DNA from 3 places in the Actinoallomurus sp. CA-150999 genome. Region 1 is predicted to be linked to each of the others. Evidence: riboswitches for the same ligand, from Rfam matches in the RefSeq annotation. Region 1 holds a riboswitch; each other region holds the start of a gene.
What was found. Region 1 has a riboswitch for cyclic di-AMP ahead of ACQP2O_RS45075 (CHAP domain-containing protein). Riboswitches for the same ligand answer to the same signal wherever they lie in the genome.
Positions count from the first base shown of each region.

Region 2: another riboswitch for cyclic di-AMP. It lies ahead of ACQP2O_RS36670 (CHAP domain-containing protein); the one in region 1 lies ahead of ACQP2O_RS45075 (CHAP domain-containing protein).
Region 3: another riboswitch for cyclic di-AMP. It lies ahead of ACQP2O_RS50520 (NlpC/P60 family protein); the one in region 1 lies ahead of ACQP2O_RS45075 (CHAP domain-containing protein).

Region 1 is NZ_CP192063.1:9,792,465-9,802,481, forward strand. Features, by position in the region: gene ACQP2O_RS45055 (aldo/keto reductase) at 1-545, shown strand, start outside; gene ACQP2O_RS45060 (IclR family transcriptional regulator) at 643-1,416, shown strand; gene ACQP2O_RS45065 (ATP-binding protein) at 1,509-3,776, opposite strand; gene dhaL (dihydroxyacetone kinase subunit DhaL) at 4,294-4,974, shown strand; cyclic di-AMP (ydaO/yuaA leader) riboswitch at 5,055-5,191, shown strand; gene ACQP2O_RS45075 (CHAP domain-containing protein) at 5,203-5,904, shown strand; gene ACQP2O_RS45080 (PQQ-binding-like beta-propeller repeat protein) at 6,035-7,426, shown strand; gene ACQP2O_RS45085 (RNA-binding S4 domain-containing protein) at 7,613-7,996, opposite strand; gene ACQP2O_RS45090 (Ppx/GppA phosphatase family protein) at 8,107-9,129, shown strand; gene ACQP2O_RS45095 (MBL fold metallo-hydrolase) at 9,589-9,855, opposite strand; gene ACQP2O_RS45100 (hypothetical protein) at 9,897-10,017, opposite strand, start outside.
Region 2 is NZ_CP192063.1:7,930,102-7,940,118, forward strand. Features, by position in the region: gene ACQP2O_RS36660 (glycoside hydrolase family 64 protein) at 1-325, opposite strand, end outside; gene ACQP2O_RS36665 (LVIVD repeat-containing protein) at 636-2,012, shown strand; cyclic di-AMP (ydaO/yuaA leader) riboswitch at 2,287-2,436, shown strand; gene ACQP2O_RS36670 (CHAP domain-containing protein) at 2,435-3,436, shown strand; cyclic di-AMP (ydaO/yuaA leader) riboswitch at 3,653-3,831, shown strand; gene ACQP2O_RS36675 (NlpC/P60 family protein) at 3,836-5,023, shown strand; gene ACQP2O_RS36680 (class II 3-deoxy-7-phosphoheptulonate synthase) at 5,054-6,385, opposite strand; gene ACQP2O_RS36685 (tetratricopeptide repeat protein) at 6,571-7,899, shown strand; partial or broken gene tnpA (IS200/IS605 family transposase) at 8,033-8,267, opposite strand; gene ACQP2O_RS36695 (RNA-guided endonuclease InsQ/TnpB family protein) at 8,493-9,815, shown strand; gene ACQP2O_RS36700 (substrate-binding domain-containing protein) at 9,757-10,017, shown strand, end outside.
Region 3 is NZ_CP192063.1:10,908,930-10,918,946, reverse strand. Features, by position in the region: gene ACQP2O_RS50530 (LacI family DNA-binding transcriptional regulator) at 1-428, shown strand, start outside; gene ACQP2O_RS50525 (GntP family permease) at 504-1,916, shown strand; gene ACQP2O_RS50520 (NlpC/P60 family protein) at 2,061-3,080, opposite strand; cyclic di-AMP (ydaO/yuaA leader) riboswitch at 3,086-3,224, opposite strand; gene ACQP2O_RS50515 (inositol monophosphatase family protein) at 3,451-3,729, shown strand; gene ACQP2O_RS50510 (FtsX-like permease family protein) at 3,785-6,628, opposite strand; gene ACQP2O_RS50505 (FtsX-like permease family protein) at 6,917-10,017, opposite strand, start outside.

The DNA.
Region 1 (10,017 bases):
GCGTCGAGCGGCTGGACGTGGTCAACCTGCGCCGCGCCGACGCTCCGCCCGGCCTTCTGGCCGAAGGCGACCAGGTCGTCGACCTCGACGGCCAACTCGCCGAGCTCATCGCCCTGCGGGACGAGGGCAAGATCGGCAGCATCGGGCTGAGCCACGTCAGCGCCGAGCAACTGCGCCACGCCCTGCCCGCCGGGATCGTCTGCGTGCAGAACGCCTACAGTGTCCTCGACCGCACGAGCGGGCCGGTGCTGGACGTGTGCCGTGAGCACGACATCGCCTGGGTGCCGTTCTTCCCCCTCGGCTCGGCGTTTCCCAACTTTCCCAAGGTCACCGCGCATCCGGCGGTGACCGAGGCCGCCGCGTCCCTCGGGGTGACACCCGCGCAGGTCGGCCTGGCGTGGCTGCTCGCGACCTACGCGCACACGTTGCTCATTCCGGGCACCGTCGACCCCGCCCACATGAAGGAGAACCTCGCGGCGGGCGACGTCCACCTCGACCGGAAGACCATCGACACCCTCGACGGCATCGCTGCGTCCGCCGGGTAAGGACTTCCCCTGCGGCGCGGCGATGCCGTCGAGGGCGGCGGAACGATAATCTGGTTCGCGGAACCTGGTTCGCCGATGACGAAAGCACGGACGGGTCATGATCCAGTCAGTGCAACGCGCGGCTCAGATCCTGCGTGAGCTCGCGGCCACCGGCCCGAGGCTGGGCGTGACGGAGCTCGCGGAGCGGATCGGGGTCGCCAAGCCGACCGCCCATGCGCTGCTCCGCACGCTGGAGACCGAAGGGCTGGTCGTACAGGACCCCGAGTCCAGCAAGTACGCGCTGGGCCCCGGGCTGGTTCGACTGGGCAACGCCTATCTCGACGGTCACGAGCTGCGCACCCGGTCCATGATCTGGGCCGACGCGCTGGCGACGCGGGTGAACGAGGCGATCTGGGTCGGGGTGCTGACCGGTGATCACGTGCTGGTGGTCCACCACGTCTTCCGGCCCGAGGGAGCGGTCCAGATCCTGGAGGTCGGGGCCACGATCCCCTGGAACACGTGCGCGCTGGGCAAGGCGATCGTGGCGTTCGGGCCCGAGGCCACGGAGACGGAGCTCCTGGGCAGTGAGCTGGGCGTGCTGACCGGCGCGAGCGTGAGCGACCCTGAGGCTCTCGCCGAGCAACTGACGGTCGCGCGGAGCGTCGGGTACACGATCGAGGATCAGGAGTCCGCCCTGGGCGACGCCGGTGTCGCGGCACCGGTGTTCGCGCGCTCCGGCGATGTCGCGGGCGCCATCGGCGTGGTCGGTCCGGTCGAGCGGCTGCTGTCCGAGTCCCGGCGGGAGGAGATCGCGGTCGCCGTACGGGAGACGGGGCGCAATCTCTCGCGGGAGCTCGGAGCCACCCGCGGCCGTACCCGGCGTGCCGGCTGACCGGAGAACGCCTTTGCCGTACGGGGCCGGCCCCGAACGGCGTTCATCAATGGTGAATCGCCTTCTGGCTTCCCGGTGGACGTCGGGTGAGGTCAGCCGATGCCGTATTCCGCGGCCCACACGGCGGCGACCTGGGTTCGGGAGGTGAAACCCATCTTGTACAGGATGCGCCCGACATGGCCCTCGGCGGTGCGCGGGGCGATGACGAGGGCGCTGGCGATGTCCTTGTTGCTGAAGCCTCGCGCGACGAGCTCCGCGATCTCGCGTTCCCGGCGGGTGAGGGCGCCGGCGACGCCCGTTCGAGCCTCGTCCGCCGTTTCGGACGCGGTGGGCTCTTCATCCCGGGCTCGGGCGATCGCCTGCTCGGGGGTGAGCCGTCCGCCGCGCGCGTGGGCCTCGGCGAACGCGTCCTGGCCGAGTGCTCGCCTGAGGCCGATCTCGCAGTCGGCGTGCGCACGCGCCACCGGCCCGAGTCCCGGCAGCGCTGCCCCGGCCGATCGCCAGAGGGCGTCCGCGGCGCCCAGCAGCTCGGCCGCGTATTCAGGCCGATCCTGATCGGCGGCGATCCAGCTCAGCGCCTCGACGCAGTGCGCGAGGCCCAGGCGCTCCGAGGGGACACGCGGCGGACGCAGGGCCTGACGGATCACGCCGGTCGCGGCCCGCGCGTCACCGCGTCGCCACAGGTCCAGGCCGCTGATCAATTGCGCTTCCCGGCGGGACCATCGGGCACCGGCCGCCTCGCACATCTCCTCGCATTCACGGCATAGCGCGGTGGCGCGGGCGTCGCCCATGAAGACGGCGGCCGTGGCCAGGTGCAGCAGCGTGGTCCACGAACGGCCGTGGTCGCCCGCGGCGCGGTAGTAGGCCAGCGCCCGGGTCAGCAGCGCGCAGGCCCGCGGGAAGTCCTCTTTCAGCACCGCCGCCAGACCGGTCAGCTGGACCACCCCGGCCAGCTGCGCCTGGTCGTCGAGCCGCTCGGCCAGTTCGCGGCACTCCTCCAGCAGCGGCGCCGCCGCCGGGAGGTCGCCGCGCCGCAGGCACAGCCAGGCGTCGGCCCACAGCGCCCTGGCCCGTGCGGCGCTGGGAGCGGGATCCGCGGCGAGGGCCCGCTGCAGCAGGCGGTGGCCGTCGCCCAGAGAGGCGAATGACAGTGGATGGCTCCACAACGCGGCGGCCATCTCCAGACCGGTCCGCTCCTCGCCCGGCTCGTTCAGGCAGGACTCCAGCACCGCGGCCCACTCGGCCTCTTCGCCGGCCATCCGGTCGACCCATTCGACCTGATGAGGGCCGAACCACTCGGCTCCGGCCTGCTCGGCGAGGTCCCGGTACCACTCGCGGTGCCGCCGCCGTACGGCCTGCTCCTCACCGGACTCGACCAGCCGGTCCTGCCCGTACCGGCGCAGTGCCGTCAGCAGCCGGTACCGCGTCCGAGAGCCGTCGGCCTCCCTGCCGAGGATCGACTTCTCCACCAGGCCGGCCACCGCCTCCAGGACGGCGTCGGTGAGGATGCCGTCGTCGCATATCCGCTCCGCCGTCTCCAGATCGCACGCGCCGGAGAAGACCGACAGCCGGGCCCATAGCGTGCGCTCCTCGGCCGAGCACAGGTCGTAGCTCCAATCGATCAGCCCGTGCAACGTCTTCTGGCGCGGACTCGCGACCGGGGAGTCGCTGCGGAGGAGCAGGAAGAGCTGATCCAGCCGATCGACGATCTGCTCCACCGACAGCATCCGCATCCGCAGCGCCGCGAACTCGATCGCGAGCGGGAGACCGTCCAGCCGATGACAAAGCCCCGTCACCGCCGCGGCATTGGCGTCACAGACGGCGAACTCCGGCACGACGGCCGACGCCCGCTCGCCGAACAGGCGCACCGCCGCGTACCGCAGCGCCGTGTCCGCCGACGCCTCATCGGTCTCCGGCACGGGAAGCGACGGCACTTCCAGGACATGCTCCCCGTTGGCGCGGAGGAGCTGCCGGCTGGTCGCCAGGATCCGCACATCGGTCGTCAGGCACAGGAGGTCCCCCACCAGAGCCGCGCACTCGTCGATCAGGTGCTCGCAGTTGTCCAGCACCAGCAGCATCCGTTTTCCGGCGAGATGCCGCGCCAACCCGGCCGGGTCCTCGACGTTCCGGAGGCCGAGAGTCTCCGCGACCATCCGTACGGGCGACTTCGGCGTCTCCGACGCGACCAGGTCGACGAGCCACACCCCGTCGGGGAACGCTCGCCGGGCTTCGGTCGCGACGCTCAGTGCCAAGCGGGTCTTGCCCACGCCGCCGATGCCGGTCAACGTCACCAGACGGCCGGCGCCCAGCAGCCGCTTCACCTCGGCGAGTTCGCGCTCACGTCCGATGAAACTCGTCATCTCCGTCGGCAGGTTTCCCACCGGTCGGCCTGTTACGGCTGTTCGCATTTCCTCTCCACGTCAGAAGATCGTCCGATCTCCTCTGACCGGCTAGGACATATGCCTGATCGCCACCGATGAAATGGCCGCCGGCCTGCCGCCTGTGCGTCGTTGCCGGGGGCAGGAGATCATCCGCTGCCGATCTTCGCAGCGGCTCGACCGCCCCGCCGGACAACGGGGGTGGGGACGGTCGGCAGGTTGTTATGAACATCAATCTAGAACTCTGAATTCGGTTCATCAATAGCGAACGACCTGCGGATTTCATCCGCTCTCAGCATGCGAGACAGATGCCGGACCGCTGCTCCTCGGTGTTCTTACGGGACCGTCACCGGCCGAGACGCCCGTACGCCCGTCGGCTGCGGATCTCCGAACTCGGTTCCGCATCCGTGAACCGGCTTCTGATCACACGGTCGACGAGGGCCATGACCCACGATCAGGCTGACGGCGTCCCCGGTGGCCACTCGGCCATCCCGTTGCCATGAGCCTTAGCCTGGTCGGTAACGATGTCACCAGACTCACCGCCTTGGACAGCGAAATGGACATCGAGACGACCTTGGCGTGGGTGCGGGGGATCACCGCGGCCATATACCGCGATGCCGACTATCTCACCCGGCTGGACGCGGCCATCGGCGACGCCGATCATGGCGTCAACATGCAGCGTGGCTTCTCCGTCGTGCGAAGCACGCTCAATGGCAAAGAATTCAACACGGTAGGGGAAATTCTCACTAAAACCGGTACCGCGTTGTCGTCGAGCGTCGGCGGTGCGGCGGGCCCGCTGTACGGGATGGCGTTCCGCGCCATCGGCAAGCAGCTCACCGAACCGAGCGTGACCGCCGAACAATTGCTCGCGGCACTGCGGGCCGGCCTGGAAGCGGTTCAGAAACTGGGTGCCGCTCGCCTCGGGGACAAGACCATGATCGATGCTTTCGGTCCGGCGGTGGAGGCGTTCGAGGCGGCCGTACGCGGCGGAGCCGCCCTCAGCACGTCCGCCTCCGCCGCCGCGGACGCCGCGGAAGAGGGCATGCGCGCCACCATCCCGATGATCGCCCGCAAGGGCCGCGCCTCCTACCTCGGGCCCCGCAGCCAGGGCCACCAGGACCCCGGCGCCACCTCCACGGCGCTCATCTTCCGCGCGCTCGCCGAGGCGGTGGCGCCCTGAACGCTCGTCCCCGGGCGGACACCGCTCCCGCCGCCGCTGCGCCGGACGTGACTTACGCTGTTGTACGAACCGCTCGCACGAGCGAGCGCCCGCTGAATCCGCAGCTCGCGGAGCCGGGGACCCACCGAAGTGTTGGGGTGAATCGGCACATCGTGCCGTAGGGCAGCTTCCACGCCCGAACCCGTCAGCTAACCCGGTAAGCGGCATGGAAGCCGAAGGAGTACCCCTGTGTCCGCTCGACATCCCCCTCCGTCCCGGCTGAAGCGCACGGCGCTCAAGGCCGCGATCGCCGGTATCACCCTGGTCGGTGCCGCCGTGGCCACCGAGCTCTCCGTGAGTGCGGCCCCGCACTTCCGCGGCCCCGTCTCCGTGGTGGCCGACCACGATCCGGTCCCGGACCTGGACACCGTGCTCAGGCGCATGATCGTGCTGAAGGGTCACTCCCAGGTCTCCGCCGCCGACGTGCTGAAGGTCGCGCTCTCGCAGGTCGGCACGACGGCGGACGCGGCCGGGAGCACCAAGTTCAACCAGTGGTTCATGTCCACCCCGGCCGCCCAGACGGGCGCCCAGCGGTACGGCGGGAAGATCAGCGACTACGCCGACGCCAGTTGGTGCGACATGTTCGTCTCCTGGGTCGGCGCGCGGGCCGGCGCGCCGGGCATCGGAGTCGACGCGTTCACGCACACCCATGCCCAGTGGTTCCAGCAGCGGGGCCGGTGGGGCGCCGTCCCGAGGCCCGGCGCCGTCGTCTTCTTCTCCTTCTCGGGCGACAAGACCGTCGGCGGCATCGAACACGTCGGTCTCGTCGTCAAGGACGATCGCGACGGGACGATCGAGACCATCGAGGGCAACACCGACAAGGCTGTCAAGATTCGCATCCGCCCCGTCTCCGAGGTCGTCGGGTACGGCTACCCGGACTACCTCCGCTAGCTCCCCACGGAGGCGACGGTGGCCGCCGGGGCCGCGGCGGGCGCCGCGATCGCGCTCGGGATGCGCGGTATCCGCGGTGCGATCGCCGAGCGCCCTGCGCGGGACCGCCGACTGTGGCGAGAATGGGGCCATGGGCAGGGTCGCGTACGGCGTCGCACTCATCGTCCTCACCGCCGCCACGGCATGCGGCTCCGGCGACGGGTCGAGAGCGGACACCCGTTCACCCGCACCGAGCGGCGCCCCCACGAGCACGTCGGCGCCGGCGCGTACGGCCGTGTCCTGGCCGACCTACCACGGATCGAACGACCGCGCCGGGTACGCCGCCGGCTTCCCCGCCCCGCGTACGCTCGCGGACGCCTGGACGGCGCGGCTCGACGGAGCGGTGTACGGGCAGCCGGTCGTCGTCGGCGGCACGGCGTACGTCGGCACGGAGAACGACACCGTCTACGCGCTCGACCTGGCGACCGGGCGGCAGGTCTGGAAACGGCACCTGGGCACGCCCGTGCCGCAGTCGGCGCTGCCCTGCGGGAACATCGACCCGCTCGGCATCACGGGGACGCCGGCGTACGACGCCGCGACGCGCACGGTGTTCGTCGCGGCCGAGACGACCGGCGGGCGCCACACCCTGGTGGCGCTGAACACCGCCGACGGCAGCGTACGGTTCACCCGCGGCCTCGACGTCGCGGCCGGCCGCGAAAGCAAGGCGGAACAGCAGCGCGGCGCCCTCTCGGTCGCCGGCGGCCGGGTGTACGTGCCGTTCGGCGGGCTCGACGGCGACTGCGGGAACTACGTCGGCTACGTCGCCGCGTACAAAACCGATGGCCAGGGGCCGGTCGCCTCGTACGCCGTTCCGACCAGCCGGATGGGCGGCATCTGGGCGCCGTCCGGCCCGGCCATCGGCGCGTCCGGCGACGTCTACGTCGCCGTAGGGAACGGCGCGAGCGTCGGCGGGCCCTACGACGGCAGCGACTCGGTGCTGCGGCTGTCACCCGACCTGTCCCGCCGCTTGTCGTACTTCGCGCCGAAGAGCTGGGGCAAGGAGAACAGCGAGGACCAGGATCTCGGCTCGACGGGCCCCCTCCTGCTCCCGGGAGAGCGGGTGCTCATCGCCGGCAAGACGGGCGACATCTACCTGCTCGACGCGCGCGACCTCGGGGGGATCGGCGGCCAGCGCGCCTCCCTGCCCGGCTGCGTCTCCTTCGGAGGGATGGCCCGGTCAGGGTCCTCTGCGTTCCTGCCCTGCGAGAACGGCCTGCAGCGCGTCGACGTCTCCTCCGGCGGCGACCTGCGCCGGGTCTGGACCGCGCGAGCCGCCGTCAAGGGATCGCCGGTCGTCGGCGGCGGCGCGGTATGGACCCTCGACACCGACGCAGGCGTGCTGCACGCCCTGTCCCAGTCCAACGGGAGCTCCATCGCCTCGCGGCGCGTCGGCACGGTGACCCGCTTCGCCTCCCCGACCCTCGCCGGGTCACTCGTCCTCGTCCCCACGACGCAGGGCGTCACCGCCATCAGCGTCCACTGACACGGGCCGACGGCCAAGCGGCGTGCACCGGCGCTGGCACCGGCCGACGGTGTGCACTGACGTGGGCCGACTCGCCATCAGGGTCCGCTGACCCGGGCCGATGCGCTGTCCAGCGTCCACTGGCCCCGGGCCCGACGGGCACTCCCCCGCATTCACGCGTGCGCCGGTGCCGGTCGGCGGGCGTGTTCAGCCTTGGCGGCGGCCGAGGAGCCGCTCGATCTCCCGCCGGTCGCGCTTGGTGGGCCGCCCGGCGCCGCGCTCGCGCCGGGCGATCGGAAGCAGGGCCGCGCGCGGGGGCGGCGGCGGGCTGTGGTCGGTGTAGCACTCGACGGCGACGGGAGCGCCGACCCGCTTGCGTACGACGCGTCGCACCTCGACGATCCGCTCCCGTCCGGCAAGGCGGACACGCACGCGGTCACCGGGCCGTACGGCGGCGGCCGGTTTGACGCGCTCGTCGTTGACCCGGACGTGACCGGCCCGGCAGGCGGCCGTGGCCAGCGAGCGGGTCTTCACCAGCCGTACCGACCAGATCCACACATCGACCCGTACGGTCTCCTGATCCGCCGCCATGGGACAGACCCTACCCGGGTCGGCGGGAGCGGTGCCGAAACCGTCGTTTCGGCACCGCGTGAACCGGGCATCACGCATTACTCGCCGTCGCCCTGGGTAGTCAGGCGGACATGCGCACCGCCATTTTGGACGTCGGGTCCAATGCTGCCCATCTGAAGGTCGTTGACCTGATCGCAGGCGGTCCGATCCGGACGGTCGCGTCCGCCAAGGAACCGACCCGGCTGGCCGGGGCGATCACCGCCGGTGGCCGGATCGGCCACGCGGCGGTCGACCGGGTGGTGGCATCGGTGGGCATGATGGCACACGAGGCCGCGCGCGTCGGCGCCGTCGAGTTGATCCCCTTCGTGACGTCCGCGATCCGCGACGCCGCCAACCGGGAGGAGATCCTCGGGCGCGTCGCCGCCGAGACGGGCGTCACGCTGGGGTTCCTGGCCGGTCAGGACGAGGCGCGGCTGACGTTCGTGGCCGTACGCGCGTGGTACGGCTGGTCGGTCGGGCCGATCGTGCTGGCGGACATCGGCGGCGGCTCCATGGAGATCGCCACCGGGGACGGCGCCGAGGCGGACACCGCGCTGTCGATGCCGCTGGGCGCCGGCCGGCTCACGCGGGACCACCTGCCGTGCGATCCTCCGCGTGGCAAGCAGGTCGGGCGGCTTCGCGCGCACGTCGCGGACCGGCTGGCCGCCTACGGCGTCGACCGGCTGACCGAGGGGTCGTCCGACCACCATGCGGTCGCCACCTCGAAGATCTTCAGTCAGCTCGCCAAGCTCTCCGGTGGGGCGACGGCGGACGGCCGCCAGGTGCTGGAGCGGGCGGCGCTTCGCCACCGGATCCCCCGCCTGGCCAGGCTGACGAGCGAAGAATGCGCCCGGCTCCGGGGCGTCTCGCGGACCCGCGCCCGCCACATCCTCGCCGGCGCCATCGTCGCCGACGAGATCATGAGCGCACTCGGCCTGAGCCGTCTGGAGATCTGTCCCTGGGCGTTGCGCGAGGGCATCGCGCTGCGCAGGCTGCACCGGCTCGAGGCCGGGCTCGATCGGACGGACGACATCGCGCATCTCGTACGGCCGCTCCGCGTCGACCGGCCGCGCCTGCGCTTTGTCGAGGACACCGGCGCCTGCCGGGCGATCTGACCGACCACGGCCGGCACGGCCCCCCGCGTGACCGACCCGGACCGATCCATCGACCTCCGCCATCCGCAGCCGCCGACACGCGCCCCGGCCCGACGTGTGACCGGCCCGGACCGATCCATCGACCTCCGCCATCGGCAGCCGCCGACGCGCGCCCCGGCGCGCACGGCACCGCGACCGGGAGGCCACCGGGCTCCCGGCGGTGAACAGGACGAGGGCCCCGCCGGGACGTCGCCCGGCAGGGCCCTCGATGTGTGTACCGGTGTGCGGGTCGCCTCTCGGCGAAAGGCACAACGCGGCTCCAGCCGAACGGTAATCCGCGAAGGCGATAGATGAGGCCCGGGGACACCAGGCACACCGGCCACGAAGGGTGTAACCGTTCCCTCCAGGCTGTTTGTTCCCGTCGGCTCCCACGAATTTCGCCGGGCGGGTCCCGCCGGGGATACAGGCTCGGCCGGATGGTCACAGGGCGATGGCCGCTCCGCGCTGCACGACCCGCACCTTGTCGTCCAACCCGCGCCGGCGCGCCTCGGCGTCGAAGTCCGCCAGCGGGGACGTGATGGTGCGCAGCCCACGGGCCTCGCCGAAGCCCTGGGGTCTCAGCCACCGAGCGGCGTGGCGGGTGGTGACGACCGGCAGGTCCTTGTCGAGGTTCCGTCGCGCCACCCGGTCCCAGTGATCCCCGTGCAGGTGGGACAGACGGAGCACGGCCGACCCTCGCAGGGTCATGGCCCCGCCCGCGTCCTGGGAGCACGAGCGGGGCCCACATGTCAGGGCAGGTCGGTACGCGGAGTGGCGAACACCATCCGGCCGCAGGTCTGGGACTGCGCGGCGCACTCGGTGCTGGACCATTCGGTCTGTCCCCAGACCATGCCGGTGGCGTAGTTGTAC
Region 2 (10,017 bases), 1.9 Mb from region 1:
GGAGGGCGACCGTCGTGTCTCCCGAGCCCTGCAGCGGGATCGCGTAGTCGGTGTTGCCGCCGGACCCGTTGTCCGACGACGCGCACGGCACGAACCTGCCGTCCGCCGTCACGTGCCCCTGGGTCCCGGTCGCCGGGTCGACGCCGACGATGTACATGAAGATCGACCCGCCGGCGTACCGCCCCGTCCGGTTCACGACGGTCAGCGGCAGGCCGCCCGCCGTCGCCGAGGTCCGCCGGGCCCGGGTGGCGGGGGCGCACCCCGTGGCAAGCGCCGCGGCGCCGAGGACTGCGCCGGACGCGAGGAACGACCTTCTGCCGATCATCCTGCTGTTCACGAATTCCCCTTCTTCGGTGACGACTTCTTCGGTGACGACCGCGTCAGGTGTCCAGCGAAGCGGCCGGGGAACCGCGGCGACAGGCGCTTAAGGCCCGCTTCAGGATCGGTTAATGATGCGATGAACGACCGCGCTCCGAGCGCGACGCGGATCGCCGTACGGCGACGATGAGCGGGACGTCCTCCCGGCCGCGCACCTCACCGCCGAGCCCGGTGGCCGCGCCGAGCCCTTGATCCTCTTGACCGCGCTGTATAGCGTCCGGTCAGATCATGCTCCTTCGCCAGACCCGAGGAGAGATGTGACAGCCCTGCGCACCCTGTCCCTGTCCGTCCTGGCCGCGGCCACCGCCGTGGTGACGATGGCCGGTCCCGCCCTCGCCTGCCCGCCCGGCGGCGACGACGATGACCAGGCGACCAAGCCCGCCGTCCAGCAGGACGTCATCGCACATCAGATCCACGCCGCCCCGCTGCCGCCCTCCAGCGCCGTGAAGGGAGTGCGACTCGCGGCCACCCTCCCCGACGCCAAGGGCGCGATCTCCCTCGGCTTCCTGACGTACGGGCACCGGAAGGTGATGTACGTCTCCGGGGAGTTCGGCCTGAAGACCTATGACGTCACCGACCCGGCCGCGCCGAAGGCGCTCGGGACGCTGTCCATGCCGGGCATGTGGGAGACGGAGGACACCGAGGCCGACCCGCACCGCAAGCTGGTCTTCATGGCGCGCGACCCGCGCGCCTTCAACGGCAACACGCACACCGGCGAGTCCGGCGTCTACATCGTGAGCCTGGCCGACCCTGCCAAGCCGGTGCAGCTCGCGTACGAGAAGATCCCCGCCGGGCACACGACGAGCTGCGTCGACGACTGCCGGTACCTCTGGACGGGCGGCCCGGCCAAGGCCGACTGGATGCCCGCCGACTGGGGCGGCCGCCCGGTCTGGGTCACCGACGTACGGGACCCGAGGCATCCGCGCACGTTCGCCCAGCCGATCGAGCTGGGCCGCAACGACGGGACCACGGACTACGTCCACGACATCCAGGTGGACGCGGCCGGGGTGACGTGGGCGTCCGGACGCGGCGGCATCCGCGGCTACTGGACCCAGGGACGACACTGGGACCCCGTCCAGCGGACCGTACGCGTGGCCCGCGCCTGGGACCCGATCCCGTACGCGGGCGGCGGCATCAGCGAGACCGCGGCGCCGTCCAAGTTCATGCACAACTCGTTCCGGCCCGTCGGCTCGACCGCCCACGAGGCGCCGGGCGGCGGCGACCTCGTCTACGGCACCGAGGAGGCGTTCAACCCCGGCTGCGCCGACGACGGCCGGCTGGTGATCGCCTCGCTGCACGGCTCGTACGGGGGTGAGGGCTGGCGGTCGACTCCGGACAAGCCCTTCCGCCTGCGTACGGTCGGCACCTGGAGCGTGGCGGGCCAGGAGGGCAGCCGGACGGACACCGACGACTGCTCGGCCCACTACTTCTCCGTGCACCACGACGTCCTCGTGCAGTCCTTCTACTCGCAGGGCACCCGCTTCCTCGACGTGCGGGACCCGGCGCATCCGAAGCAGGTGGCCTACTTCCGGCCCGCGGACGCCATGTCGTGGGCGCCGTACTGGCACGACGGATACGTCTACGTCGCGGACAACACCCGCGGGATCGACATCCTGCGACCCGACTTCCACTGAGGAAGCGTCGGCCCGAGTGCCGTGTTCGTCACTTTTTTCGGGTGGCGGGCACGGCACTCGGCTTTTCTCGGCGCCGCCGCAGGACGTCCTCGAATGGCTGCGCCGCACGTGAGAGCACCTTTTCGGGCGTTGCCCGGTCGGCGGGCGGCACACGCAGCTACGCTCGGTGAGCAAGTGATGCCAGACTTTCGTTTCCGAACGCGTTGCCGTTGTTGCGAGAGTTCGGCTAGATTTCGCCGAGATCGGGCTGTGACCAACCTCCAACCAGGGGGTTGCAGGCCGACCGCCTAATCCCGACGGCGCAGCCAGCGGCGCGGGAGCCGGGGACCCATCTGTCCCTTGGGGTGAATCCGTCACGCACGGTAGGGCTCCTCTCTGGCCCGAACCCGTCAGCTAACCCGGTAGGCGGCCTAAGGGGAGATATGGATTCAATAGGTCAGAAACTGCTAGAGGTCGCCAAGAGCCAGCTCGGCTACCACGAGAAAGCCGACGGTTACACGAAATTCGGCGACTGGTACGGCAAGCATGTCGACAAGGACTCCTCCTACACGGACGCTCCCTGGTGTGACATGTTCCTCGCGTGGGCGGCCAACAAGGCCGGCGTCGAGGACTGGACCGGGCAGTTCGCCTCCACTCCCGACCACGCCCAGTGGTTCAAGAAGCACCACGCCTGGGGCCACAAGGCCGAGCCCGGCGCGATCGTCTTCTTCTCCTGGTCGGGCGGCAAGAGCATCGGGGACATCGAGCACGTCGGCATCGTCGAGCGCGTCGACGGCCACACGCTGCACACGATCGAGGCCAACCACAACAACGCGCTGCTGCGCGCCACCCGGGACATCAGCCAGGTCGTCGGGTTCGGCTACCCCTCCAAGGTGAAGGTGAAGGCCGCCCCCGTAACCGCCCAGCAGACGGCGCAGAACGACCAGAAGTACGCTCCTAAGCACGCCGCCCCCACGCCCGCGGTCAAGGAGATCGGCCAGGACGCCCCGGCGCTGGGCGACACGCGCACGATCGCGTCGCACGACCCGGCGCCCGCGCCGACCTCCCTGCCGGACCAGCAGGCCGCCCTCACCGGGCTGCTCGCCGTCGTCCTGTTCGGCACGGTGGCCCTGGCCGTCGGCAAGTCGAAGGTGAAGGTGCCCGTCGCGGCGCCGAACGTCCGGGTCCGCAAGCGCGGCAAGCACCACCGCACGCCGGTCGAGCTGCCCGCCGAGGTCAGCGTGGCCGATCTGGACGCCGCCGACGCCGGCACCATGGTCATGCCCATCCTGTCCGCCGAGGCCGCCGCGCTGGCCGAGGACAAGGAGTTCTGGGGCAAGATCTCGGAGCTGGAGGAGGACGTCGAGCTGGCGTTCTGGAACACCCTGCACGCGGCGGTGGTCCAGAACAGCTCCGAGGCCGAGGCCGAGTCCGTCCTCTCCTGAGCGAGCACGTCCGAACGTCACGCCGGTCCCCGTTTCCTCCCGATCCGGAGGGGCGGGGACCGCGTGCGTCTAGGCGCAAAGGACCAGCCCCCGCATCACCCAGAGTGACCATCCTCCGATCCCCCGGGCCATCTCCGCATGTTCTCGTTGGTCGCCCCGTCACTATCCGTTAATCTCCAGCGAGTCGTCACCGGCCGAGAGACGGCCGGACCGCCGAATCGCCCGTCGCGTCAGCCGACGCAACGGGGAACCGGGGACCCACTCGCGAAGCCACGGGGCACCTCCCGCCTTCGCATCCGGGGTGAATCCGCGCCCGTCGCCGACGGTGCGCGGTAGGGCTTCTCTTCCGTCCGAACCCGTCAGCTAACCCGGTAGGCGGCCTGAGGAGAGGAGCACTGGATGGCGTCATCGCACCCTGCGGACAGCCGCGATCCCCATCATCCCGGGAAGGGCACGGCCCGCCGTACGGCCGTCGTGACCCTCACACACGACCCGCAGAGGGCCGCCGGCCGTCACACGGCCGCAGTGGCCTCCACGCAGGACCCGCGCCGCCCCTCGAAGGCCACGGCCCGCCGTACGGCCGCAGTGGCCTTCGCACCGGACCCGCGCCGCCTCCCGAAGGGCGCGGGCTGCCGTACGGCCGCTGCGGCCTTGGCCCTCGTCGTCGCCGGGTTCGCGTCGCCCGCGATGGCGGACACCGCCCGGCCCGGCTCCCGCATCGACGCGCTCCGCCAGCGCGCCGACCAGCTGAACAACCAGCTGGAGCAGCTGACCGAGCAGTACAACGGCCTCAAGGTACGCCTGGAGCAGGCCCAGCGGGCGGCCGTCGTCGCCGGCCAGACCTCGGCCCGGGCCGCGCAGGCGCTCAAGGCCATCCAGCACAAGGTCGGCCGGTTCGTCGCGATGCGCTACATGAGCGGCAGCAACGACGACACCCCCGCCCTTCTCGCCGCCTCCGACCCGCGCGCCGTCCTCGACCGGGCCGCGACCCTGCACTACTTCACGCAGCAGGACGACACCCAGATCCGGCAGCTGACCCAGGCCATCCAGAACGCCCAGTGGACCGGCCAGGACGCCCGGGAGCGCGCCGCGCAGGCGGCCCGGCTCAGGGTCCAGCTCGCCCAGCAGCGCGCGGCCATCAAGCACGACCTGGAGAAGGTCCGCAAGCCGCTGCTGCGCGACGCCGTCGAGCGCGCCGGCAAGGGCGAGAAGGTGCCCCCCATCCCCGGCGGCCCCGGCAAGGCGGTCGGTGCCGTACGGGCCGCGCTGTCGCAGCTCGGCGTGCCGTACGTCTGGGGCGGCGCGGCACCCGGCCGGGGATTCGACTGCTCCGGCCTGACCATGTGGGCCTACAAGCAGGTCGGCGTCAACCTGCCGCACTACGGCGGCGACCAGTGGAACGCCGGCGTCCACGTCTCCCGGGACCAGCTCGAGCCCGGCGACCTGGTGTTCTTCTACTCCGATATCCACCACATGGGGATGTACATCGGCGACGGGAAATTCATCCACGCGCCGCACACCGGCGACCACGTCCGCGTCGCGGACCTGTCGACCCGCCCGTTCGCCGGCGCCGTCCGCGTCGTGTGACGGCCGCCGGCCCCGGACGGGTCGCTCGCGCTACTTTCCGGTGCGGTACATCTCGGCGACCATGAACGCGAGGTCGAGCGCCTGGCCGCGGTTGAGCCGGGGGTCGCAGGCGGTCTCGTACCGCTGGTGGAGGTCGTCCTCGACGATGTCGTGGCCGCCGCCGACGCACTCGGTGACGTCGTCGCCGGTGAACTCGATGTGCACGCCGCCCGGGTGGGTGCCGAGCGCCCGGTGCACCTCGAAGAAGCCGGCGACCTCATCCATCACGTCGTCGAACCGGCGGGTCTTGTACCCGCTCTCCGCCTCGAAGGTGTTGCCGTGCATCGGGTCGCAGATCCAGGCGACCTGGGCGCCGCTCGCCGTGACCTTCTCCACCAGGGCGGGGAGGTGGTCGCGGATCCGCCCGGCGCCCATGCGGGTGACGAACGTGAGCCGTCCGGGCTCCCGGTCGGGGTCGAGCAGGTCGATGAGCGCGAGGGCGTCCTCGGCGGTCGTGGTCGGCCCGAGCTTCACGCCGATGGGGTTGCGGATGTGGCGCATGAAGTCCACGTGCGCGCCGTCGAGCTGCCGGGTGCGCTCGCCGATCCACAGGAAGTGCGCGGAGACGTCGTACGGCAGGCCGGACCGTGAGTCGATGCGGGTCAGGGCGCGCTCGTAGTCCAGCAGGAGCGCCTCGTGGCTGGAGTAGACCTCGACCCGGTGGAACTCCTCCGGGTCCGCTCCGCAGGCGTGCATGAACGCCAGGGCCCGGTCGATCTCCCCGGCCAGTCGTTCGTACCGCTGGCCGGCCGGGCTCTCGGCGACGAAGTCGTGGTTCCAGGCGTGGACCTGGCGCAGGTCGGCGTAGCCGCCCTGGGTGAAGGCGCGGGTGAGGTTCAGCGTCACGGCCGCGGCGTGGTAGGCGCGCAGGAGGCGCTCCGGGTTCGGCACCCGGGCCTCCGGGGTGAAGTCGAACCCGTTGACCATGTCGCCCCGGTAGGCGGGCAGCTCGACGCCGTCGCGCACCTCGGACGGCTTCGACCGCGGCTTGGCGAACTGGCCCGCCATCCGGCCGATCTTGACGACCGGGACGCTCCCGGCGTAGGTCAGCACGACGGCCATCTGCAGCAGGGTCTTCAGCTTGTTGCGCACGTCGTCGGCGGTCGCGCCGGAGAACGTCTCGGCGCAGTCGCCGCCCTGCAGCACGAACGCCTCACCGCGTGCCACGGCGGCCAGGTGCGCCTTGAGCTGGTCACACTCGCCCGCGAACACCAGCGGCGGGAGCTTGGACAGCTGGCCCGCGACGTCGCGGACGCGGGCGGGGTCGGGCCAGTCGGGCTGCTGCGCGGCCGGAAGATCGCGCCATGAATCGAGGAGGTCCACGAGACCCAAGGGTATCGAGCGGGCGACAAGCCCGGGTCATACAACCTGCGTATTCCCCCCTGCTTCGTCCATCTCTCCCCCACTTTGACGAGCTCGGTGTCCCGCGACCGCCGCGTCGGCCGGCACGAAACTCTGCGATGATGGGCCGATCCCGCAGATCGCCGACGACGCATGAGGTTCTGACAATGAGCACGAACAGCCGCGCCTATGACATCTGGCTCCGCAAGCCGGAGGAGGCCCAGCAGCTCCTCGAGCAGAAGCGAGCGGATCTCGACGGTGACGGTCTGTCCCTGCTGTCCTGGCTTGTCCTCACCAACGAGCGTGACGACCGGAAGGCCGAGCAGATCGCCGGCCAGGCCGTCGCGGCCGGCGGCGACACGCGGTTCGCGACGGCGGCGCTGGCCGAGGTCTACAAGTGGCGTGGCGACTACGGCCGGGCCGCGCAGATCGTCCGGCAGGCGCGTGAGAAGTACCCGACGATCCCGTGGTACGCCCTGACGCTGGCCGACGTCCTCAAGGACGGCGGGTGGATCGACGACGCCGAGACGATCCTCGAGTCGGTGGTCAACGACTCCCAGTTGCGGCGGCACGCGCTCAAGCGCCTGTCGAAGTGGGCGGTCGACCGCGGTGACAAGCCGCGTGCGCTGAAGTACCAGACGGAGCTGATCGCGCTCGCCCCCGACTACCTGGTGTACGCCTCGGACTACACCCTTCTCGCGTCGCTCCGGCTGGAGGCCGGCGACCCGGCGGGCGCCCGCGACATCCTGCAGCGCGGCGCGTCGATCTACGCGCGCAACCAGCAGATCCGGCAGATGCTGCATCAGCACTTCGGCGAGATGCCGCCCGAGAAGGCGCCGAACATCCCGCCGGTCGACGAGCGCGCGGTCGGCGCCCGCCGCGTCCCGATCAAGACGAAGATGATCACGCTGCGCACCGGCATCCTCCCGATCATCCAGGAGGCCACGCAGGGCATGCTGCAGCCGGACGACATCCTCGCGCTGTCGGAGAGCCCGGCGTCGGCCGGCCAGGGCCGCATGATCCCGCTGGAGCTGATCACGCCGGAGGGCATGGCCAAGCAGCTGAGCAAGTTCGTCGGCAAGATCGGCCCGCTGCACAGCCCGGCCGGCATGCAGGGCGCGATCCTCGAGGCGGGCCGGACGAAGGTCATCCTCGGCGCCGCCGCGGGTGCGGCCGGCAAGCTCGTGGGCAAGCGCGGCTGGTTCTACCGCGTCGCGGGCCCCGGCGCGGCGATGATCGACGACGTGGCGGCGGCGCTTCCGCCGCACGACCACCACCTGCTGTTCGGCCCGGGCCGCCCGGACAAGCTGTCGGAGGACCTGTCCGCGGCGCTCGGCTGCCACGTCTGCGTCGTCGACGCCAACCACCTCACCGGCGCATGGGTCGTCGGGGCGTCCAAGGGCGTCGACCGCAAGTGGGTCGAGAACGTCCTGTCCGACAACCCGGCCGGCAACGAGGACGAGCAGACCCCGATCGTCCTCATCCGCAAGGGCTAGGTCAGAGATAGCAGGAATTGATGTACGGCCCCAGCACCTGCTGGGGCCTAAGCTCATCCGCAAGATGTCAACGACTCGGCCCTGAAGGAACCGGGGCTAGGGCGCGAGCGTGCTTTCCCCGCACGTGACCGCCTCAGGTGGGTCGCTGCTGGTTTTCGATGTATTGGCGGATGGCGGTGAGGGGTGCTCCTCCACAGCTGCCTGTGAAGTAGGAGCCGGGCCAGAAGTGGCCGTCCCACAGGTAGCAGCGGCGGTGCTGTATTCCTTGCGGAGCAGTCGGACGGAGACGCCTTGAGGGAGTTGACCGGTTTGGACGGCTGGACTTTCGGGGGGTCGTGTACGAGCAGGTGAACGTGGTCGCCTTCGCCGCTTCTTCCGGAAGATGTCCCCCACATGATGGTCTCCGGTCGGCAGATCGTCCGCGACGGCCGCCACCTCCTCATCGACGACGCCCCCGAGCCTTGACGGCCGCGATCAGCGGCCTGACCGACTGATCTCGCTCGGATTTTCGAATCATCGGGCGGAGTGTCGGCATGGATCGATACGCTCAGTGCATGGCTCGTCACGTAGCGACGCCCAGGGTGAGCGATCCCGTGGAGGAGCTGGAGAAGTGTCAGTTCGGGCATCGGGCCCGGCTGGCTCCTTCTCCTGCGCAGGAGCGTCTGCTCGATGATCAGGGGCATGCGGCCAGGGCGTTGTGGAATCTTTTGCATAATTGGTGGACGATGCTGCCCAAGCATCGGCGCACCCTGGCTGCTGCCGATGCCGCGATCCGTCAGGCGCGCACCGACCCGGAGGAGGGTTTGGAGTGGCTGGCGGTTCTGCCTGCGCAGGCAGCCCAGGCGGTGCTGAAGACGTATTTCCAGGCGTGGCGGAACTGCTGGGAGGGTCGCTGCGGACCGCCGAACTTCAAGGCCCGGTTCCGTACGTTGATGTGCGTGGACGTTCCCCAGGGCCGGGATTTGCAGGTGGCACGGGTGCATCGCCGGTGGGGGATGGTGAACATTCCCAAGGTCGGCCGGGTCCGGTTCCGGTGGACCAAAGACCTCCCGGTCGGTAAGCGGGCCGATGCTGGCAACCGGATCACGGGGGCGCGGCTGGTCAAGAACGCGCTGGGCTGGCACATCGCTTTCCGTGTCCAGACCCTGGAACCCGTGCCCGCACCCCACTGCGGGCCACACGTGGGGATCGATGCCGGGGTGAAGATTCCGCTGGCCCTGTCCGACGGCGACCACCAAGATCACGGACGGCCCCGCACCAGCGGCGGCAAGGCCGACCGGGACAAGTGGCTCACGCCCGCGGAGAAGGCCAAGCTGGTTCGGCTGGAACGCCGGGCCGCGCACCGCAAGTCGTTCCGTAAGCCGGGTGAGCGGTCCTCGCGCCGGTTGCAGCGGACCTATGACCAGATCCGGGCGCTCCGCGCGACAGCCAAGCGCCGTTCCCTGGACTGGCAGCACCAGACCACCACCCGCCTCGCCGACCGGTACGGGACGATCGTGGTGGAAGACCTCAACATCGTCGGCATGGTCAAATCCGCCAAGGGCACGGTCGAGGCACCGGGCAAGAATGTCGCGCAAAAGTCCGGGCTGAACCGCGCCATCCACCAGGAGGCGTGGGGACGAACGGTCCAGATGCTGACGTATAAGACCGCCCGCCGTGGCGGGGCCCTGCACAAGGTCCCCGCCGCTGGCACCTCCAGAGAGTGTCACTCCTGCCACACCACCACACCCGGCAGCCGCGAAGACCAGGCCACATTCGTGTGCAAGAACCCCGAGTGCGGGTGGACCGGCAACGCCGACCTGAACGCCGCATGCAACATCCTGCATAGGTACCGGACGGGCCACGCGCTCGTCCCGGCTGCCGGAAGGGCAGTCGTCAGACGCGCACGCCGCGTCAAACCCACCACCGCAAGGTAGGCGGGAATCTCCCACCCTCAGATGGGAGAGAACTTCAACGGGGCCGGTACCACCGGAGAGCGAGCTCGGCGGCAAGGACGTCCCGATCCGGATCGTCGGCCGCGACGGCGAGTCCGGCAGCCGCCAGATCTTCCAGACGAAGCTGCTCGGACGCTCGGAGGGCGCGGCGTCCTCCACCGAGTGCCAGGAGAGCAGCCCGCCG
Region 3 (10,017 bases), 1.1 Mb from region 1:
CCCGTGCGGCCGGCTGCCAGTCCGCCTTCGCCGAAGCCGGACTCAAGTTCTCCTCCGACCGGATCGTCGAGGTCGGGGCGGACGCCCACGTGGCGGTCGACCATGGCCCGCGCTTCGACGCGCTCTTCAGCTGCTCCGATGACCTCACCCTGGCCGCGCTCGGCTCGCTGCGCCGGGCGGGCAGGCGAATCCCGGAGGATGTGGCGGTGGTCTGCTTCGGCGACGAGCGCACCGCCCGGCTGGCCGAGCCGTCGCTCGCCGCGGTCCCGCGTCCGCTGCCGGAACTGGGCGCGCGTGCGGTCCAGTTGCTGGTGCGCGCGATCGAGGGCGCCCCGGAGCCGCCCGAGGTCCACGAGTTGCCGGTGCGCCTGATGCCTGGTGCCGCCGACGATCGCTCTGCGCGTGAGCCCGCCGACATCCGACCTTGACCTCCGCCCTCCGCGTCCGCCACACTTCCGGAACCGTTCCGGAACCGGTTCCGGAGGTATCGAGGAGGTCCTGCGGTGGCAACGTCGACGCCTGGGCTGATAGCCGTACTGATCGTTTCGGTTGCCCTGCTCTTAGTGCTGATCAACTCGCGGCTCAGGTTGAATCCCTTCATCGCCCTGCTGGTCGTGTCCATCGGGGTCGGACTGGCGGGCGGCGAACCCGTCGCCAAGATCGCCGATTCGATCGAGAAAGGTGCCGGCGATGTCCTCGGCAACGTCGGCATCACACTCGCTCTCGGCGCCATGCTGGGCCGTCTGCTGGCAGACTCCAGCGCCACGGAAGTGATCGCCGCAGCGGTGGTGCGCCGGTCGACACCGCGCACAGTGCCGTGGCTGATGAGCGCTGCGGCGTTCGTCATCGGCATCCCGATGTTCTTCGAGGTCGGCCTCATCGTGCTGCTGCCGCTGGTGTTCAGCGTGGCGGACCGGATGCGCAGGCAAGGGCACGCGCGCTACTCGCCGTACACCATGCTCGTGATCCCCACCATCGCCGTACTCGCCACCCTGCACGGCATGGTCCCGCCCCACCCGGGACCGCTGGCCGCCGTCGCCGGACTGCACGCGGACCTGGGCAAGACGATTGTGCTCGGCCTGGTCTGCGCCGTGCCCACCGTCATCCTGGCCGGCCCCGTCTTCGCGACCTGGATGGCCCCGCGGATCGACGTCTACCCCGACCAGGCCCTGGTCGACCAGTTCGTACGGCAGCGCGCGGACGACGCAGAGCCTGCCGTACGGGGCGACGATTCTGCAGCAGCGCAGCGGCCGGTACCGATCGCCTGGGCGGTGACCTGCATCCTCATTCCGGTGGTGTTGATGCTGCTGCGCACCATCGCGGAGATCGCCCTGCCCGACGGAAACCAGCTGCGTAGCGCGACCCTCTTGGTGGGTACGCCCGTCATCGCGATGCTGGTCGGTTTCCTCGTCGCGCTGGTCGCACTGGGACTGGCCCAAGGCAGGTCAGGGGAAGCGGTGCGGCAGTCCGTCACGGAGAGCCTCAAGGCCGTGGTCGGCATCCTGCTGATCATCGGCGGGGGCGGCGCCTTCAACCAGGTGCTGGAGGACACGGGCATCAGCCACGCCATCGCCTCGGCCGCCGGTGGAGCGCACATCAGCGTCGTGCTGCTGGGGTGGCTGCTCGCACTACTGCTCTCCGCCTCCACCGGATCGGCGACGGTGGGGATCGTCTCCTCGACCGGCATCGTCGCGCCACTGGTGACCGCGTCCGACAGCTGGCACACCTCGCTGGTCGTCATCGCCATCGGTGCGGGCTCGATCGGCCTCAACTACGTCAACCACGCGGGATTCTGGCTGGTCAAGGAGTCCTTCGGGATGGACATGGGCAAGGCCACGAAAATCCACACCACCACCCAGACGCTGGTCAGCGTCCTGGGCCTGGGGATGGCCCTCCTGCTCTCCGCATTCCTCTAGCGGCCATACGCCGATGCCGATGCGCACGCGGACGGTTGTGCGAAGGATGTTGTTGCAGCCGGTCTGGGGAAGGCGTCGATCCGGTCCAGGACGTACGACGCCTTCCCCTCGGTCCAGCGATCACGCGGGCGACGGGCCCGTTGATTACGGGCGGCCGGCGCCGACGTAGTTCGCGGTCCAGTAGCTGTTGGACATGCTGGCGTACTGCACGTCGGTGCCGGTGTGCGGGGCATGGATGAATCTTCCGCCGCCGACGTAAATGCCTTCGTGGCCAAGGCCGTCGAAGAAGACCAGGTCACCGGGCTGTAGGTCGGACTTGGAGACGTGGCGGATGGCGCTGTACTGGTCGGGGACGACGCGGGGAAGGCTGACGCCGGCGGCGCGCCAGGCCATCATCGTCAGCCCGGAGCAGTCATAGCCCGACGGGCCTGTACCGCCGAAGACGTAGGGTTTACCCAGCTGAGCCATGGCGTAATTCACCGCCTTGCTCGCCGAGCCGGACGCGGAGCCGGTGGGGCTGCTACCGCTGCCCTTGCTACTGCTGTTGCCGCTTGAGCTGCTGCTGCTTGAGCTGGAGCTGGTGGACTTGGCCAACAGTGCTTTCTGCTTGGCGATCGCTTGTTCGGCGGCGGTTTTCTGCTTCTTAAGCGTCGACGTGGTCGTGGTGACGGTCTGCAGCGCTGCCTTGGCTTCTTCCTGATCGCGCTGGAGGCGCTGGGTCGATGCCAGCAATGCCGTCATCTCTTGGCTTCGGCTATTGGAAAGCGCGACGAAGGCCGACATATTCTGCAGGGTCCCTTCGGGATCCTTGGAGGCGATGACGGCGGTGTTGCCAAGGGTGCCGTTCTTGTAGGCGGCGACGGCCATCTGCGCAACCCGAACGCGGAGGTTCTGATAGTTGGGCTTTTCAGTGGCGATCTGATTGTTGATCACTGAAAGCCGCTTCTTCGCCGCATCCAGCTGTGTCTTCGCCTTGTCGTACTTATTGGCGAGCTTGTCCACCTGGCTGTTGAGCTTGTCCAGTTTGTTCTTTGCTGCGGTCGGTGACGGCTTGGTGGCCGCGTATGCGCTGCTCGCGGGAAGAAGAAGGGCGGCGCTCGCCGTCAAGGCCGTAATGCCCCTCAGAAAGCCGGAACTTTTGAGTTGTGAATATGGAAATGCCACGTACGAACTCCTCTCCTCACGCCTACCGGGTTAGCTGTCGGGTTCGGGCGGGAGATGCCCTTCCGAGCGCCGGGCGCTGCGGATTCACCCCAGGTACCTGGGTCCCCGGTTCCCTGCACTGCAGGGATTCGGCTGACGGTCGTGCTCTTGTGTGAAGCATGGGACAGTCGAGTCCTACGGAGCGTAGGGCATCAATGTGTATAAAACCACCGAAACGTGATTTATCGTACGCTGCGTGCACCTTCCGTTACGGAGTGCAGATCACGGCGCCGTGTCGGTGCGCATGTCCTTACCGTGGGTGACTTCCTTCTGAGGCTTCCGGCTCCAGTGGAGGCGGCTTGTTGTGATCAGACTCAGGTAGCGTGCGGGAATGACCCCTGCCGCGGTGGATCGGGATTTGCTGGACTTCGCCGTTGCGCTCGCGGAGCGGGCCGGGCGGGTGGCCGCGGAGCGGTTCTTCGCGGCCGACTTCGGCGTCGTGGAGAAACGCGATGGCAGCGAGGTGACCGACGCCGATTTCGCGGTCGAAAGTCTGATCCGGACCGAGTTGCACCGCCGTTTCCCCGACGATGAGATCTACGGCGAAGAGGCAGGCGTCAGTACCGGACGTTGCACGATGAACTGCTCCACCTCATCCGCCCGGCGCTAGCGGCCGTCGACGTCGCAAGCTGATCCCGAGAAGCCGCCGACCGGCCGGCACGGAGCTATCCCGCGCGGAGGACCTCGCTCAATCGGCGCCGGCGTCGTAGCACCGACTCGACGGGTACCGCCACGGCGACGGCCACCGGCAACGCGACGATCAGCAGACCGAGCCACCACCACGGCAGCACCAGGGGCGGGTCGGCGGCCTGCCCGGTGAGCAACCGCAGAGCGAGCGGGCCGAACGTCAGGCGTGCGAGCAGTACCCCGATCAGCGGGCCGCCCACCGCGGCGACCAGCACCGGCGGCAGCAACTCGCCCGCGGCGACCCAGCGGGCGTCCCGTGGCCGCAGGCCGAGGGTCCGCAGCCGGGTCAGGGTCTGCCACCGTTCCGGCGCGCTCGCGGCCGTGCCGAGGGCGAGCCCGAGCAGTCCCAGAGCCAGCAGGATCGCGGCCGAGGCCCAGGTCAACCGCAGCAGCCCCGAGGTCAGCGGCGCCGCACGGCGTGCGCGCAGCACGTCCGCGCGGAGTACGGCGTTCGCCGCGACGGCGCTCGCGGTGACCGCTCGCGCTGCTCCCGGGCCGGTCGCCCACACCGTGTTCGGGACGGCCGGCAGTCCGGCGGCGGCGATCGCCGCGGCGTCCACGAGGATGACGTCATCGGCGTCACCGACGGCGGGTGCCGTACCGACGGCGGTGAGCCGGATGGCCGGGGCACCGTCCCGGAGCAGTTGCAGCCGCATGCCGCGCCGTAGGGTGCCATTGCTCGAGCGCACCAGCACGGGGACGTCGCCGTGACCGGTCGCCCTGAGCCGGGCGAGCGTCGGCGCGTGCGGCAGTGGGGTGGAGGCCAGCAGCCGCTGGTACGCCGAGGTGTCCACGATCACCAGGCGCGGTGCGACGACCACCGAGTCGGCGACGATGCGCGCCCGGTCGGTCACCTGCCCGGCGACGGCCTGCCGGACTCCCCGCGCGGCGGCGATGCGCCGCGCGAGCGCGGGTGTGGAGGCCGCGGCGGCGGGGGCGATGTCGAGGCGGGCGTCGGCGCCGACGGTACGCCACGCGCCGTCGGCCAGGCCCCGGTCGGCGGTGGCGTCGAGGGTGAGCGCGAACGACGCCAGCGCGGCGGAGGTCACCAGGACCAGCAGCGGCAGCACGCGAGCGGACGTCACGGCCGCCCGCGCGGTGCCGAACACCGCCAGCGGGCGGCGCGAGCGCAGTGCCCGCTTCAGCGCGAGGCGCGTCCCGGCGGGCAGCAGCCGCCGCAGGACGAGCGCGCCGGCGAGAACGCCGAGAGCGGGAGCACTCGCGGGCAGCGCCACGCCACCGTCCGCCCCGGACGCGTCGCCGGAGGGAGCGGATGGGAGGATCCCGCGCTGGTGCAGCGCGACGAAGGCGGCGACCGCGGCGATCAGAACCGCGACCTCGGCGGTGGCGCGGCGCAGCCGGCCGGTACGGACGGCCCAGCGGCGTGCGGTCCGGTTGGCGGGGACACGGCGATCGCGGGTGGCACGGGCGGCGGCGAGCGTACCGAATGCCGGGCCGGCGGCGGCAGCGGCGAGGACCACGGGGACCACCCACCCCAAGGAGGCACCCGGGGAGACCGTACGGGCCAGCGCGAGCCCGGCCACGGTGGCGGACAGCGCCACCGCAATGGACTCGAGCAGCAGTTCGGCGCCGAGGTCGGACAGCGTCGCCCCTCGTTGCCGGGCGGCGGCGAGCGCCGGGGCGCGGCGGCCGACCAGCAGGTCGGCGGCGAGCAGCAGGACCAGGACCGCGGCGGCCAGGACACCGGTGAGCAGAACGGACGCCTGCACGGACGCGGCACTGACCTGGGCGCGGACGTTCCGCAGCACGGCGTCGAGCTGCGTGTCCCACTGCAGGGAGTCGTCGAGGGCGCCGGAGGAACCGGAAGCCGCCTTGAGCGCGACCGCCCTCCCGGCGATCGCCTGGGCGGAATCCCAGGTGAGCGCGCGCGGGTCCGGGGTGAACCAGACGGTGCGCTCCAGCTGGTCCTGGTCGAAGGCGAGGCGGGCGTCGGGCAGGGAGTCGCGTGACAGCAGGCCGGCGAGCCGGGTGGTGCCCACGCCGTCCTCGCCCGAGGCGGGACGCAGCAGCCAGGGGGCCAGCCGCCAGGCGGGATCGGTGCTGTCCGTCGCCCGGAAGATGCCGCTGATCTGGACGCTTTTTACGCGCTTCCGGTCGTCCTCGAGCGGGATGCGAGCGCCCGGACGTACGTGGAGAGCGGCGGCGTCCGCTTCCGACAGGCCCACCTGCACAGGCCAGGGCGGCGCCTGGTACGGGATCTCGGCGTGGCCGTCCACCGCGGAGGCGGGGGCCCGGGGCGGGCCGCCCGCGATCCAGGTCACGCCTGGCCCGTCGCCGCCGTCGGCTGCGAGGTAGGCGAGCTGGAAGGTGCGCAGCACGCTGCCGTCGGTGACGCTGAGGGTGGTACTCGTGACGGTGGCGACGGGCGGACGCAGCGCGGCGCTCAGGCGGGAGCCGAGCGCGTCCTTGGCCCTGTCTCGGAAGTCATCGACGTCTTCGGCGAGGTGGGGAAGGCGGACACGATCGCCGCTCGGCCCATCGTCACTCTCCCAACGAGCGTGGACCAAGACGTCGGCGTCCTGACCGGCACCGCGAACCGCGTCCTGGACGGCGTCGTCGGCGGTGCCGCGCAACAGCGGCGGCACGGCGCCGGCGAGCACGGTGACGACCGCGACCACGGCGGCGGCCAGGAGCAGCGGCCCGGCATCGGCGAGGGCCCGGCCGCGGATGCTGGGCCAGTGCAGAACGGGGCGCTGTAGGCGACCGGGCGACCGCTGGTCGGGGGGCCGTCGGCGACCGGGCAGCCGGAGGGCGGGCAGTCGTCGACGACCGGGTGGCCGGGGGGTTGTTCGTCCGCTCACGATGTCACCCGTAGGTGTGCGGCGTCGGCGAGGGCGCGGCGGCGGATGCTGGGCCAATGCTGCGCGGGCGGCTGTGGGCGTCCTGGCGATCGTTGGTCGGGCGGGCGCCGGCGGCCAGGCGGCCGGAGGGCCGTTCGCTCGTTCACGATGTCACCCGCAGGTGTGCGGTACCGGCGAGGGCGCGGCGGCGGATGCTGGGCCGGTGCAGCGCGGGCGACTGTGGGCGTCCTGGCGATCGCTGGTCGAGTGGGCGTCGGCGACCGGGTGGCCGGAGGGGCGTTCGCCTGCTCACGATGCCACCCGCAGGTATGCGGCGTCGGCGCGGCGGGCCCGTACGGTGACGACGGCGGTTACCGCGAAGGTGCACCCGGCCAGCAACAGGACGAGCAGGGCGGCCTCGGCGGTCCACGGCCAGCTGGGCAGGGCGGCCGGGACGGGCGCGGCGCCGGTGTCGGATCGGACGAGGAGGGGCGCGACCAGGCGGGCGGCGAGCGCGCCGACGGCCGCACCCGTCGCGAGCAGGGGCAGCAGGATGCCGACGTGCTGGCCGAGAAGTACGGTACGGATTCCGCGCCGGGACATCCCCAGGCCTGCCAGCCGCGCCACCTCGTGGGCGCGCGCCTGCAGGTCGCAGGTCACATGCAGGACGATGCCGACGAGTAGCAGCAGGGCCGCGGCGGGGACGAGCAGCCGGAGCGCGGCCGGCAGTCCGGCGCGCAGCGGGGCGCTGGTGAGACGGGTGGTCTCGGCGGCGCGCGTGGTGACGGTACCGAGGTGCAGGGCGGTGGCGCGTACGGCGGCGTCGGCTGGGGTGGGGCGGCCGACCCACCAGGCGTCGACGGGGCAGTCCAGGGTGCCGCCCACGATGAGGGCGCGGGAGAGCGCGTCCAGGTCGGCCAGTACGGCGGCGGCGCCGGGGGCGGACGGGACGGTGGGCAGTACCTCGGCGACGCTGGCCGGGACGGGCGTCGTACCGACGGTGAGACTGAGCCGGGAGCCGCGCCGGGCATGGGCCTCGTCGGCGAAGCGGGCGGAGACCGCGACGGGTACCGGTCCAGGGGCGGGGAAGGCAGCGGCGACGAGGTCTCGGGCGGCGTTCGGGGGGCCCTTGAGTGAGACGGTCGTCGTCATCCTCAGCTCGGCGCCTGCGGGAGTGCCGGTGAGGGCGACGGCCGGATCGCCGAGCTGCCCGGGGGCGGGCGCGGCGGAGGTGGCGGTCCACGGCGATCCGGGCGCCGAGGCGGGGGCTTCTCCCGGCACTGCGAGCGTGACGGCGACATGGTCGTCACCGGCGTCGGCCGAGGATCCCGCGCCGCCGGAGGATCCCGCGCTGGCGGAGGATGCCTCGCCGCCGGAGGATGCCGGGCTGGCGGAGGACTTGGCGCCGGCGTTCTCCGGTGCGGTCTCGTCGGCTGCGAACGGGAGGGACACCGCGACCAGACGCAGGCCTTCGGCCGTCGCGCATGCGGGCAGCGGGTGCGCCCTGCCGTCGAGCGGGACGGGCGGGCCGGTGCAGAGGGTCCGCAGGCCCGTGACGTCCTGCAGCAGCAACCGGGGGGTCACGGTGAGCGGGGTCCCGCCGGTCGCCGTCCCGGTCAGGGTGAGCGCGGCGCTGGCCGGGACCGCGACACCGGCGGCGCGGGTCCGCGGCGCGAGGGCGGCGCCGATGTTCCTCCAGCTGCGACCGTCGTTCAGCCGGCCGCGCAGCAGGGCCTCGGCGCGGGTGGTGTCGACGGCGACCAGCCGGGGCACGTCGCCGGCGTTGCCGAGCCACTGCCCTACCGCGATGCCACGGTCGACGGCCGGGCTCACCGTTCCCCCGGTGGCCGCGCTGACGGCCGCGCCCTGCCCGGTGACCGGTGGGGCGGTGAGGGTGAGAGCGAGGTCGGTGCCGACGGACAGGTCGGCCTGGTCGTGCTGCGAGCGCTGCCACGTGGCGTCGAACGCGATCCCGAACGTGCCGGCCGCGCAGGCCAGGCCGATCAGCAGGCCCGCGGCGACCGCCTGCGGCCGGCGGGCGGCTTCGAACGTGGCCAGCGGGAACACCAGCCCGCGGGCACGGCGCGCCAGCCGGTCGGCGCCGTGCAGCGCGGGCAGTGCCAGGCGAAGCGCCAGCGCGGCGCCCGCGGCGAGGAACAGCGCGGGAGCGAGTATGCGGACGGCGTCGGTACGGGAGCCGGCGCCGGTGGGCTGAGCGTGCAACTGCCACCAGGTGACCGCGGCGAAGACGACGAGCAACAGGTCGGCACCGGAGCGGGCGAGCAGCTCACGCCGGTGCCGACGTTCACTGACCGCGGGGACGGGCCGTACGGCGAAGGCGACGAGTACCGCCGCGAGCGCCAGCGCGCCGCCGGCGACGGCGAGTACCTGGGCGCCGGTCACGCTCGGATGGGCGGCGAGCCCGGAACCCGCCAGTGGCGGTAGGTGGGTCAGGCCGACATGCAGGGCGGACGACGCGGGGATCGAGAGCGCGGCGGCGAGGACGGCGAGTGCGCCGGCCTCGACGGTCGCGGCGGCGGCCGTCTGGCCGCGGCCGGCGCCCAGGTCGGACAGCAGGGCGGTCTCGTCGGCGCGCGCGGCGGCGGTGAGGCGGCCGGCGAGCGCGAGGGCGGTCGCGGTCAGGACGCCCGCGAGGACGGCGACGGCGAGCACGGTGGCCGCGGTGACCTGCAGCTGGTCATGGGCGGCCTGCAAGGTGAGCGGCAGGCGGGAGGTGACGCGCTCGATCCCTACCCGGTCGCCGAGAGCGCGCGCCAGCCGGCGGTCGGCGTCGAGCGTGGCGGCGGCGACGGTGCCGAGGTCGTGGCGGGTGGGGTGGGCCAGGTCAGGATGGGCGGTGATCTCCAACCGGTCGAGGGTGGAACCGCCGGCGAGCAGGTCGGAGAGGTCGACGATGAACGGCCCATAGGCGTGGACCGGCCCGATGGAGCGGCCGTCGTGGTAGGTGAGGTCATAGCCGGCGGCGGCGAGGGGGTCGCGGTCCCAGCCGGTGCCGGGCCGCGCGCGTACGACGCCGACGACGGTCACGTCGACCGCCGGACCGTGGTCGCCGGCCAGTTCCGCGCCGAGGTGGACGCGGCTGCCGAGGGTGAGGCCGAGCAGCCGCGCGGTGGGCTCGAGGACGGCGGCCTCCAGCGGCGCGGCGGGGTGCGCGGCATCGGCCGCGGCCCGCGGCCAGCGTCCGGTGGTCAACTGGGCGCGGGCCGCCAGATCCTCCACGCCCGACAGGTAGGTCTGAGCCGGGACGCCGTCTCGCCCGACCAGCGTTTTCGGCAGCGACCGCATCACGGAGGACGCCCGCGCGGCCGTCGTCGCGGCGAACGGAGCCAGCGCCGAGGCCAGCACGCGGCGGGTGTCGTCGGCGACGGATCGCGCGTCCGCGCCGCGTA